2 regions of the Ruminococcus sp. RTP21359st1_H3_RTP21359_211015 genome follow, and region 1 is predicted to be linked to the other one. Evidence: predicted binding sites of a transcription regulator. Region 1 holds the regulator's gene; the other holds the start of a gene.
What was found. Region 1 encodes LexA, which represses DNA repair genes until DNA is damaged. Its sites were predicted from a motif close to CNAACANNTGTTNG; they were not measured.
Positions count from the first base shown of each region.

Region 1 (6,065 bases):
TTGAAAATCCTCCTCTCCCTGCAAGAAAAATAGAATGCTATGGCGACTCTGTTTCTGCAGGCGCAGTGTGCGAGGCAGTTGACTTTGTTGCAAGCTGTGACCCTGAGGATCATCAGGGAGTATACGATAACGCATGGCATAGCTATGCAATGATAACAGCAAGAAACCTTGGCGCACAGATCCATAATATCGCACAGGGCGGTATCGCAATTTTCGACAACACCGGCTATTATCATGCCCCGAATTATATCGGCATGGAGTCTGTATACAATAAGCTTTGCTATTTCCCAGAGGGCGCAAAGGGCGTAACGCCTTGGGATTTTGAGAATTATACCCCTGACGTTGTGCTTTTTGCAGTGGGTCAGAACGACCCTCATAACGAGGGTCACGAGGATTTCGATATCGCCGACCCTGACTACAGAGCAAAGTGGAAAAATGCCTACAAGAGCATTATCCTTGACCTTAGAAGCAAGTATCCAAACGCAACATTTGTGCTTCTGCTGACAGTTCTCTGCCACGGTGAGGAGTGGGATAAAGCCGTTGACGAGATAGCAAACGAGCTTAATGACGAGAAGATAACACATTTCATGTTCACAAGAACAGGCAAGGCGACACCTGGTCACCCAAGACTTCCTGAGCAGTATGAAATGGCGGAGGAGCTTACAGCTTATCTCTCAAACATGGGCGATAAAATTTGGGGCTAAAAGCTAAAAGATAGAAATAATAGGGCGAACAGCACTCCCCCTACACAGGCTTTAAAAGCATCTGTAGGGGCGAACACTGTTCGCCCGTTTTTTACGCAAACTTATCGTTTCTGTGCGTCATTATTGCACTTATTATCCTGCTATAGTCAGCTTAAATCCTGCTGTTCTGCCGCCTGCCTGTCAAGCTCCATGCGGTAAGCAGAAAGTATCTCTCCCTCTATCTCATTGCGAAGCTCGCTGTCGATGGGGTGAACGATATCACGGAAAACTCCGTTGTCATCACGGCGGCTGGGCATAGCCACAAAAAGTCGCTCCTCCCCTTGCACTATCTTGATATCATGTACCGCAAAACTGCCGTCAAAGGTCAGGCTCACAACGGCTCTGAGCTTGCCCTCGTTTATAAATCTTCTGAATTTTACCTCTGTTATAGTCATTTTCATGCGTCCTTTCTTGTGATGTAATGCCTGTAGTAATATTTTTGCCTCTTTTTTTGAAAAATAATCAAAAAGGGGTTTATTTTTTTTTAGAAATGTTATATAATAAAATAAACATACATTCTGAATTATCTATTATTCTAAGGAGTATTATAAAGATGATAACAAATGAGATCTTGAAAAATATAAAGCACGTTCATTTTATCGGTATAGGCGGCTCTGGTATGTACCCTCTGGTGCAGATATTCCATTCAAAGGGATATTTCATCACAGGCTCAGACAATAACGAAACCGAAACTCTTGAAGCCGTAAGAAAGCTTGGCATCGAAGTTTTCCTCGGTCAGAAAGCCGAGAATATCAAGGGTGCAGACCTTATAATCTATACCGCCGCAATAATGGCAGATAACCCTGAGCTTATCGCCGCAAAAGCAAGCGGTGCCATATGCTGTGAAAGAGCCGAGATACTTGGACTTGTCACAAGCTGGTATACGAACGCTCTTTGCGTTTCAGGCACTCACGGAAAGACCACAACTTCTTCCATGCTCACACAGATATTCGTTCAGGAGGGTACTGACCTTTCCTGCGTTATAGGCGGAAAGCTCCCAAGCATAGGCGGCTCAGGCAAGGCAGGCTCATCACAGACTATGGTCTGTGAATCCTGTGAGTTCGAGGATCATTTTCTCAGACTTTTCCCTGACGTTTCAATTATCCTTAACGTTGACGCAGACCACCTTGAGTATTTCAAGAATATTGAAAATATCATAAAGTCTTTCCATAAGTTCGCAACCATGGCTTCAAAAGCCGTTATCTATAATGGCGACGACGCAAATACTCTGAAAGCCGTTGAGGGTGTCGACAAGGAAATGATATCCTTCGGCTGGGATAAGAAAAACGATTATTCTGCCGTTATAAAGTCCAAAAAAGGCTTGCAGACACGCTTTGAACTTTATTATAAGGGCGAGTTTGTCAGAGAGCTTACTATCCATGTTCCTGGCGACCATAACGTCATGAACGCCCTTGCAGCTATCGCCTCCGCAAGATATTCAGGCGTTTCATGGGAGGGTATCGAAAAGGGACTTGATACTTTCTTTGGCGCAATAAGACGTTTCGAGAAGATAGCCGAGGTCAAGGGCGTTACTATCGTTGACGATTACGCTCACCACCCAAAGGAGATCGAGTGTACACTGAAAGCCGCAAAGGGTCTTGATTTCAACAGAGTGTGGGCAGTTTTCCAGCCTTTCACCTATTCAAGAACAAAGATACTCATGAACGATTTTGTGAAAGCGCTTTCTATTGCAGATATTGCCGTTGTAACGGATATCATGGGAAGCCGTGAGAAAAATACCGACGGTGTTTATGCTGAACAGCTTGCAGAGAAGATACCGAATGCAGTTTGGTTCAAGACCGACCACGAGCTTGTTGACAAGCAGACTGCACAGCAGAAGGAATATAACTTCTCACAGTGTATCGACTATATAAAGAAAAACTGCAAGGAGGGCGACCTTGTTATAACTCTTGGCTGCGGAGATGTCTATAAGCTTGCAAAAAGGCTTGCAAAAGAGCTTTAGGTTTAGAAGATAAAGATTTATTGATATAACAGAAAGGACGGAGCTATGAGAAAAGTAACCGAGAACGAGAAAATGGTATTCGAGTTCATAAAGGATCGCATAGAAGAGGGATATCCGCCGACAGTTAGGGAGATTTGTGCGGAATTTGGCTTTAAGTCTACCTCAACAGCCCATAGATATATAAATAATCTCACCGCAAAAGGTCTTCTTGAAAAGGGAAATAACCAGAACAGAGCCATAAGGCTCACAGGCGGCAACGGCATGAAGATCCCCCTTGTGGGAACTGTCACCGCAGGTATCCCTATCACTGCCATTGAGGAGATAACAGACTATATAAGCTTCCAGCCTGCAAGGCATTACAGCAATCCGCTTTTTGCCCTAAAGGTAAGGGGAGAGTCCATGATAAACGCCGCTATCCTTGACGGAGATATGGTAGTTATAGAGCAGACCCCATATGCAGAAAACGGCGATATAGTCTGCGCACTTGTTGACAACGAGTCAGCTACCATAAAGACTTTCTATAAAGAGGACGGCCATTACAGACTGCAGCCTGAAAATGACACCATGGACCCTATCATAGTAGACGAAGTAAGCATACTTGGCAAGGTTGTGGGCGTTGTAAGATATCTGTAAATATAGATAAAGAAGATTTGTAGGGGCGAACAGCGTTCGCCCGTGTCATTAAAGAAAACGGGCGGATAGTCCAACATAGAGATAGAAAAAACTTCGACAAACAAAACAGTTCTAAGTGTGTAAAGGATTGGTAATAATGAGCAGACATTGTACATTCTGCGGTTCTAAGCTGGAGGACGGAGCTAAGATATGCACCAACTGCGGAAAAATGGTACCTATCGCCCCATCGGCCCAAAGACGTGGCGAGCAGGAGTTTATAGACCGTTCAAGGATACAGGGCATACCGAAGCGTGTTTACGAACACCCGAAAAGAGCCGAAGCAGAGGAAAGAATGCGACGAGAGCAGGAAGCTCGCAGGGTAAAGCGTGTAAGAGAGACAGACCGAAACAGAGAAATGAGTGCGGCAGACTATAGGCGCACTCCAACTGAACATTCAAGCAGCGGCAAAGAGAATTATGGTAAGGGCAAAAAGATACTAAAGACTCTGTTTAAGATCATAGTGGTAATACTGGTGATATATTTTGTGATCGCCTTTGTGAGAATATTCAGCGTAAGACATTCCACATACGATTTCGATACCGAAATGAAATTGGCAAGCGAAAATTACGGTGAAGCCGTTGACGCATATTTCAAAGACGGCAAGTGGAAATATAACATCTTTAAAAATCAGGTGTCCTATGAGGGAACTTCCGAAAGTGGCGACGATTATGTTATGATATTCGGCAAGAATGACGGTCAGACTGTCGTAAGGCAAATGACAAAGAACAGCAAGAAGGTCGCTTCTGACAGCATAATGAACGATGTCATGGGAATGTTCATGTTCGAGAAAAAGGTCACAGGATAAAAAAATAAGCGCATAATTATGTAGTTATTTGTAGTGGCGAACAGTGTTCGCCCGCATTTTGACACGCATTATAAAACGAAACGGACGAAGTAAAAAAGCTTCGTCCGTTTATTGCTTTGTAGGGGATCGGCGCAATTTCTGCATTGCAGAAATGCGACGTCCCACTTTTTTTGTTGTTTGTGTTTTTTTACAGCCTAATTTATACTATTGTCACGCTTTTTATCAAACATTCTGTAATACTGCACAGTTTCATATTCGTTCAGCGTGTCCTTGTATTTGTCAGCCACATCATTTATAGAATACCATTCTCCGTCAGCCATTTTGTAGCCGTAAGAGCTTATTATCGGAATGTCACAGCGTATCTTGTCAAGCTCCTGCTGATATCTCGACTTTGGGAGTCCAGCCGCTTCCATGACCTCGTTTGAAAGATAGTTAAGGCTTATATCGTCTATCTTCTCCGCTTCAACTCCCTTGTTGCTCCAAATAAGGAAAGGAGTCTGTCGAAGTCTTGAGTAATCCTCCGTCGAAAGTAAAGCCACGTCCTTGCCATAGAGATATTCCGTGAAGTTTATGATATGCGGATAATGGTCACCGAACATTACGATTATGACCTCTTCGTCCTTGTTCCTGAAATAATCTATAAGCTCTCCAAGCGCCTTGTCAGACTGATAGATAAGATTTAGATATTCCTGTGCCGCAGGGTCGTTGTAGTCCTCAAAGGTTATCTCAGACGGAACAGAACTGAGGTCATCATACGGCGCATGGTTCTGCATGGTCGCTGTCCATACAAAATAAGGCGAGCCTGCGTGTCTTTCATATTGCTCTTCAATATATCTGAAAATGGTTTCATCTGTGATATTTCCGTTGAAATATTGGATATCGCTCATTCTGTCCTGACAATTGTATATCCTGTCTTTGAATTGAAGCTGTTCATAGGCGTTGCCTATATCCCATAGTCCCTCGGAGCAAGGCGAGATAGCCTGCGTTGTGTAGCCAAGCTCGTTTAGCCAGCTTACAAGACCGTTTTGTTTGTCGTTGAGATATTGGGTGAATACCGCACTTCCCGACGGCAAAAAGCCAAGAGTGTTGCCGGTGAGAAATTCATACTCAGAGTTGCAGGAATAACCGCCATATGCCGAAACGGAAACATATCCGCTTATGCTTTCCTCCTGCAATTTGTGATAGTTGGGCAGATAGTCTTTGTTAGTCTTGAACTGAGCGATATGCTCAAAGTCTGCAAAGGATTCGTTCATGATAGCAATGATAGCAGGCTTTTTGTCAGCCTTTTGTGCCTCATACTGAGTTATGATATCCTCTGCCTTTTGAGTGGAGTAGCCATCAGGCTTCGTCACACGATCAAACATTCCGTCGAAGCAGAACATAAGGTCATAGCCTACGCACCTGTATGTGTCTGCATTTTCCGCACCTGAAAAGTTCAGCCTGATGTATCTGTTCTTTATACCAAGGTCATAGGCAAACCTGCCACCATATACGAATACGAAACACCCTGTGATAACAGCTACACCCGATATTATCCTGCTGCGTATTTTTATCTTCCTTACTTTTGTCGTCACCGTTACAGCGAAAATAAGAATAAGATCACAAAGCACAAACATCACGTTGCCGTCTAAAAACAGTGAGTACATTCCGTTTATCTCACTGACTGACTTTATGTTGGCAAGGTCGGCAAACTGAACAGGATTTCCCCTGAACTCGGTGACATAATACTGTGCCAAAGCATATATGGCAAATATGACGTTCACTCCGCAAAACCAGGCGTGTGGCTTCGGGAATATCACCGCACCTATAAGATATAAAAGCCAGCAGAGCAATATTCCAAGGAGAATGTAAAGCACATTGCTCTTTGGAAAATATGACCCCA
Region 1 covers NZ_JBDGDD010000008.1:95,652-101,716, forward strand. Annotated here, with positions in the region: gene AB5Z01_RS05030 (GDSL-type esterase/lipase family protein) at 1-704, shown strand, start outside; gene spoVG (septation regulator SpoVG) at 851-1,138, opposite strand; gene murC (UDP-N-acetylmuramate--L-alanine ligase) at 1,297-2,706, shown strand; gene lexA (transcriptional repressor LexA) at 2,752-3,339, shown strand; gene AB5Z01_RS05050 (zinc-ribbon domain-containing protein) at 3,476-4,183, shown strand; gene AB5Z01_RS05055 (LTA synthase family protein) at 4,378-6,065, opposite strand, start outside.

Region 2 (6,065 bases), on a different contig from region 1:
CGTAAAGCTTTCATGGACAAAGATAGGATGCACAAATTACAGAATATTTCAGCTTAAAAATGGTCAGTGGAAAGAGATTGCAAAGACCACAGGCACAAGCTACACTGTAAAAAATCTCAGCCAGAAGACCACATACAAGTTCAAGATAAGAGCCTGCAAGACAGACGACAAGAAAGCCAACCACTATGGAAAATATTCTGCAGAGGTATCCGCTACCACATCTAAAGCTCCTGCTGTTGTGACCCCAGTTTCACAGCATGGTCAGCTTTCTGTAAAGGGTGCGAATATTGTTGACAAGAACGGCAAGATATTCAAGATAAAGGGTATGTCAACTCACGGCATCATGTGGGAAGATTTCTCCGATATCCTTACAAAGGACTCTCTTAAAGTGCTGAGAGATGACTGGAAGGTCAACACTATAAGAATTGCAATGTACACAGAAGAATGGGGTGGCTACTGCACCGAGAACGGCAAGTATCAGGCACAGGCAAAGCAGAAAGTCAAGACAGGCGTTGAGAACGCAAAGTCTCTTGGAATGTATGCTATAATCGACTGGCACGTTCTCAATGACCAAAACCCTAACAACCACAAAAATGAAGCTATCAAGTTCTTCACAGAAATGGCTAAGACCTACAAGAACTACAATAACGTTATTTATGAGATCTGCAACGAGCCTAACGGCGGTGTAACATGGACAGGCGGCATAAAAAGTTACTGCCAGAGCGTTGTAAGCGCTATCAGAAAATACGACAGTGACGCTATCATAATTTGCGGTACAGGCACATGGAGTCAGGACATAGATCAGGTGCTTGGCAACAAGCTTTCAGACAAAAACTGCGTTTATGCTCTTCACTTCTATGCAAACTCTCACACTGATTGGCTGAGAAACAGACTTAAGAACTGCTACAACAAGGGACTTCCTGTTCTTGTATCTGAGTTCGGAACTTGCGACGCAAGCGGAAACGGCGGATATAACTCAGCAGAAAGCACAAAATGGCTCAAGCTTCTCGACTCACTAAAAGTGGGCTACATAAACTGGTCAGCCTGCGGAAAGAGCGAAACGGCTTCCGCATTCGTTAGCGGTACGAACCTCAAAGCTATAAAGAGCGGCACTTCACAGCTCACAGCAAGCGGCAAGTTCATTCGTGATTGGTACAGAAACCACTGATAACACAAAAGACCTCTCTTGGTGGGAGGTCTTTTTTTTGCACAGAAACTAACGATAAGCGGGCGACCCAAGGTCGCCTCTACACTATAAAAACAAAGCCGAGGGGCATTTACCTCTCGGCTATTGTTATTTTATATCATATCACAAAGAACAGTGCCGTTCTTATAACGGCTGTAAAAAGCATAGCATAGAACGATGTGCCAAGCAAAAGCTGATTTGCCCAGAATATATCGTTAGGCTCGCATGGCTTTAGATTTCTGCCTATAACAGGCTTTCTTACAAGCTGTCCGCCGTAATACTCATCACTGCCAAGCTGGATACCCAATGCACCTGCACACACCGACTGAGTTTGCGCTGAATTAGGACTAGGGGATTTTCTTCTGTCTTTTTTGTATACCTGAGAAGCGTTCTTGCTGTCAAGGTGAAGATAAGAAACGTTCATTTTCATAAGCAGAGCGGCTATTCTTGCAGGTATAAAGCTGAGAACGTCGTCCAGCTTTGCAGGAAATTTGCCGAAGTTTATGTATGTGTCTGTTTTATAGCCCACTGTGTTGTCGATAATATTCACTGTTCTGTAGAGTATTCCGCCCAGACCACCGAATATCGCAGACCAGAAAATAGGTGCGACCGCCCAATCTGTGGTGTTCTCTGCAACCGACTCCACCGTACTTTTTATAACAGCGTCAATGTTCATATCGTCGGTGTCACGGAATGTGACTTTTTTTACTTTACGCTGTGCCGAAGAAAGATTGCCTGCCCTTGCCGCACGCATTACGCCCCCTGCTGCAGTTTTAAGGGACTTTACAGAAAGCGCTGACCAGCACATTATGCCCTCGAGGAAGATGCCAAGTGCGGCATTTAGCTTATAGCCCACGAATAGAAGAAGCAATGCCACAGCGGCAACTATAAGAAGCACTATCACAGTCATCATAAGACCTGCCATACGCTGTGCTTCGGGGGTGTTTTTATAGCTGTTTCTGAAAGACTTATCAAGTTTTGCCACAAGCTTTTTTATAAAATACTGAGGATAGACCACTACTTCAGGGTCGCCAAGGAGCATATCCAGCGCAAAGCCAAGCGCAAGCGCCGCCAGTGAATTTATCAACATATATACATATCCTTTCTTCAGGCAATAATTACTTATGATAATTATATCACAACATTTTCTGATTTTCAATACCTTTATGCTCTGATTTTAAGGGATAAGGCACAAAAAAGGGCGGTCAGAGCCGCCCGAACAAAAGTCTTTCAAAAAAATCAGAAACTAAGGTGCGAACACTGTTTGCCCCTACACTGAATAGATATATCCATAAGCTTTTGTGATAACTATATTATTTGCATATCTCCGAAAGCTTTTCAAGCATAAGATCCATTTCCTCGTCTGTGCCGATAGTAATTCTCAGGAAGTTATCTATTCTCGGCTTGTTGAAATATCTCACGAAGATACCATTTTCACGGAGGTATGTGAAGATCTCCTTTGCAGAGAGCTTTTCATGCTGTGCAAAGAGAAAATTCGTTTCGCTGTCAAGGACGTTGAAGCCCATTTCACGCATTTTTTCCGCTGTTCTATCCCTTGTTGCCTTGACCTTTTCAACTGTCGCCTTGAAATAATCCTCGTCAGAAAGGCTTGCAACGGCAGTTTCTATGGCTATCTGGTCGAGAGGATAGGAATTGTATGAGTCCTTTACAGCCCGCATATAGCTGATAAGCTCAGCACTTGCAAAAGCCATGCCCACTCTCATGCCTGCAAGGGAACGTGACTTTGAGAAAGTCTGTGTTACAACGAGATTATCGTACTCTTTCACAAGCTCCACGCAGGAATATCTGCCGAAATCCACATATGCCTCGTCGATTATAACAATGCTGTCCTGATTGTTTTCAAGAAGTTCTCTTATAAATTTCTCACCCACACCAAGGCTTGTCGGAGCATTAGGGTTTGGTATAACAACGCCACCGTTAGGCTCTTTGAAATCCTCGATATTTATTACAAAATCATCGTCAACGCTCTTAGTCTTGTATGGTATCTTCAGAAGCTCACACCACACAGGATAGAACGAATAAGTTATATCAGGATAAAGTATAGGCTTATCAGAGTTGAAAAATGCTCTGAAAGCTGTGGCAAGCACATCGTCTGAACCGTTTCCGCAGAAAACATTTTCGCTATTCAGTCCCACACGCTCCGCAAGCGCCGTTCTCAGTGCAGAAGCATCAGCACTAGGGTATTTTCTAAGCTCTGCAATAGTTTTCCCCTCCAATATTGCCTTTACCTTTGGTGACGGCGGATAAGGGTTTTCATTTGCATTGAGCTTTATTATCTTATCGTTTTTAGGCTGTTCCCCTGCAACGTATGGCTCTATATTTATAAGGTTTTTTCTCCAAAGCTTTTCGCTCATTTTACATTATCCTCTCTATATTTTATCATAGTAAAGCATTAATATAAAATATTATAGCACATACCGCTTATGTTGTCAAATAAAAGCCGCCTAGTTTTCAAAGTAAGCCTGTATAGACTGCAAAACGCCGTCATAGTAATATGCGTTCACGCTCATGGAATCGCTCTTCCAATCAAGAAACTGATCTTTGCCGTTTCTGTCGCTGACCTCAGGTGTGCCGAGAATCGCAGCCATCTCCTCAGGAGTTGAATTTTTTGTTATACCGAATATTGAGCAGTCGCTTTCGGTGGTGAAACTCATTCTTATCTTATGGAGGGTATGATCGCTGTTGAGCCAGAAGTCGAAGATGATGATATTATCCACAGTCGAGCTTGTTTTTCCGTAGCAAAGAGCAGAATCGTATTCATCGTCAGGTGTATCCGCCATTTCTGCTCTTACATCATCAATAAGCTCATTGCCTGTGAAAACGTGGTCTATGCCCTTATAGCTAACGCTTATATCCTTAGGCAGAGCAGCGTCTGAAGTAAGGTCGAGGGTCTTGAGGTCATCATATACCTTTACTCTGTTCTCATCAGTGTTTACAGTGCTCTCGCCCGGTGTTGTTATGCCTGTATACTCAGATGTGAAAACAGCCTCTCCGTCTTTTTCGTGTATTTCTTCCTGCGGATAGTTTTTGCTGTAGTATGTGAAATCGGAAACCGAGAAGTAATCAAGCACTACGTCATACTCTTCGTAATTACTATATGTTTCCACCACGCCGAGTGAAATTGTATAGTCAACGTTCTCCCAATACATTGTATAGCATTTATAATCGTCCATGCCGTCATATTCGCTGTTCATATAAATGCTTGTAGGGCAGCCCATTTTGTCGATTATTTTATCAAGATCTTCTTTATTGCTGTAGTTGCCGTAGCTTTCATACTCCCAGTCGGAGGTATCCACAGCCTCTTCTAAAGGTATGGTAATGCTCCAGCTGTTTTCCTTGAGAATGTCAGCCACACTTGCGTCACGGTCAAATGGGTTTGCACTGGTAAGGTCGTAGTTTGTTTGGCTCTCATCTGATGAAACGAAGGTTATCTCAACGTCACTGTTTTCACCTATCATTTTATCAACGCTCATAATATCACTAGATCTGCCAATATCGTCGCCGTACATTTTCATATTGGCATTGCCGCCGTCTATGGCACTAAGGTCAACAGGCACTGATATTTTGCTGCCGAAAATATCCTGCGGCAAAGTATCTGACGGCGTGCCGCCCTGAAAGCTGTCTATCCAATATAAGTCGCTGTCTTTGTTATCCTTAGCGGTATCAGACACGTCTTCATCGCCCTTTGAAGCTGTGCTGTCATTTTGTGAAGAAGCAACAACAATATCATTATTATCATCGTCATCACTATTATTTGAACTAAGCATTACCGCCGCTGTGATACCTCCGCCCACAACTGCCACTGCACAAACGCCTGCTATAACCTTTGCTTTTACTGTTGAAAACATTCCTTTTCCTCCCGATATAGTTTTTGTTGATGTTACGCTATCGGGAACTGCATTAGCGGCTGAGGCTGAGCCTGTGAAAACGGTAAGTTTCGGAAGAACGGTGTTTGAAGCCTCTTTATTAAGAAGCTTTGAAAGAATAAATACAGGCACGACAGCATGAAGTCTGTCGTTGTTGTTTTCCTCGTATATAAGCACCGCCTCCTTTATCTTTTTTCTTGCGGCACTAAGGCGGGAAGTTACTGTACCTGTGGTGCAGTTCATTACCTCTGCTATCTCAGGCACTGTGAGCATATCGAAATAATACAGTATCACCGACTGTCTTTGCTCCTCTGTGAGAACAGTGTCGATAATATCCATTATTATCTTTCTTTTAGCGTCATTGCTCACATATTCCTCCGGGATAAGCCCCTCGTCAGGGATCTCCTCTATTATCTCCTCTGAGTTGTCCTCAGGGGCGGAATTGTTTCTAAAGTGCATTTTGCAGAGATTTATCCCTATCCTGTTTACCCATGCTGGAAAATTCTCAGGCTGTGCAAGAGTGCCAAGCTTTTGAAGGGCTTTAAGATAAGTTTCCTGAGTGATATCCTCTGCAAGCTGTGGGTCGCCAAGAAGCTTCAGACAGCTAAAATACACTGTTCTGCCCGTTTCTTCATAAAGCGCACCGAACGCCGCCTTGTTTCCCTGTGCCGCCTGCAATACAAGCTTTTTGATATCATCTTTTTCCATGTTTTTGACCTGCTCTTTCTTTCCGAATTGCCGTTTTCTCGTCCGCTGTTTTATCAGTCCCGACATTAGTTAGATGCAAAACGCAGACGATTTGTTGAGCAAATTCAAAATTTTCATATATAGTTTACATATAATTAATACTTATTATTATAATATTGCCGAAATAATTATATCACATAACAAAATGCCTGTCAACGAGCAAAAAATATCCCCCACAAATGTGAGGGATAGGTTTTTCAGAACATACCTGCAAGATACATTCTACTTTCATAAAGCTTTTTTGA
Region 2 covers NZ_JBDGDD010000006.1:7,614-13,678, reverse strand. Annotated here, with positions in the region: gene AB5Z01_RS03690 (cellulase family glycosylhydrolase) at 1-1,168, shown strand, start outside; gene cbiB (adenosylcobinamide-phosphate synthase CbiB) at 1,305-2,276, opposite strand; gene hisC (histidinol-phosphate transaminase) at 2,500-3,561, opposite strand; gene AB5Z01_RS03675 (RNA polymerase sigma factor) at 3,652-5,781, opposite strand; gene AB5Z01_RS03670 (RNA polymerase sigma factor) at 6,018-6,065, opposite strand, start outside.
Region 2: cbiB (adenosylcobinamide-phosphate synthase CbiB) is a predicted target of LexA. The motif match lies at 2,403-2,416, and genes of this name have one in related genera.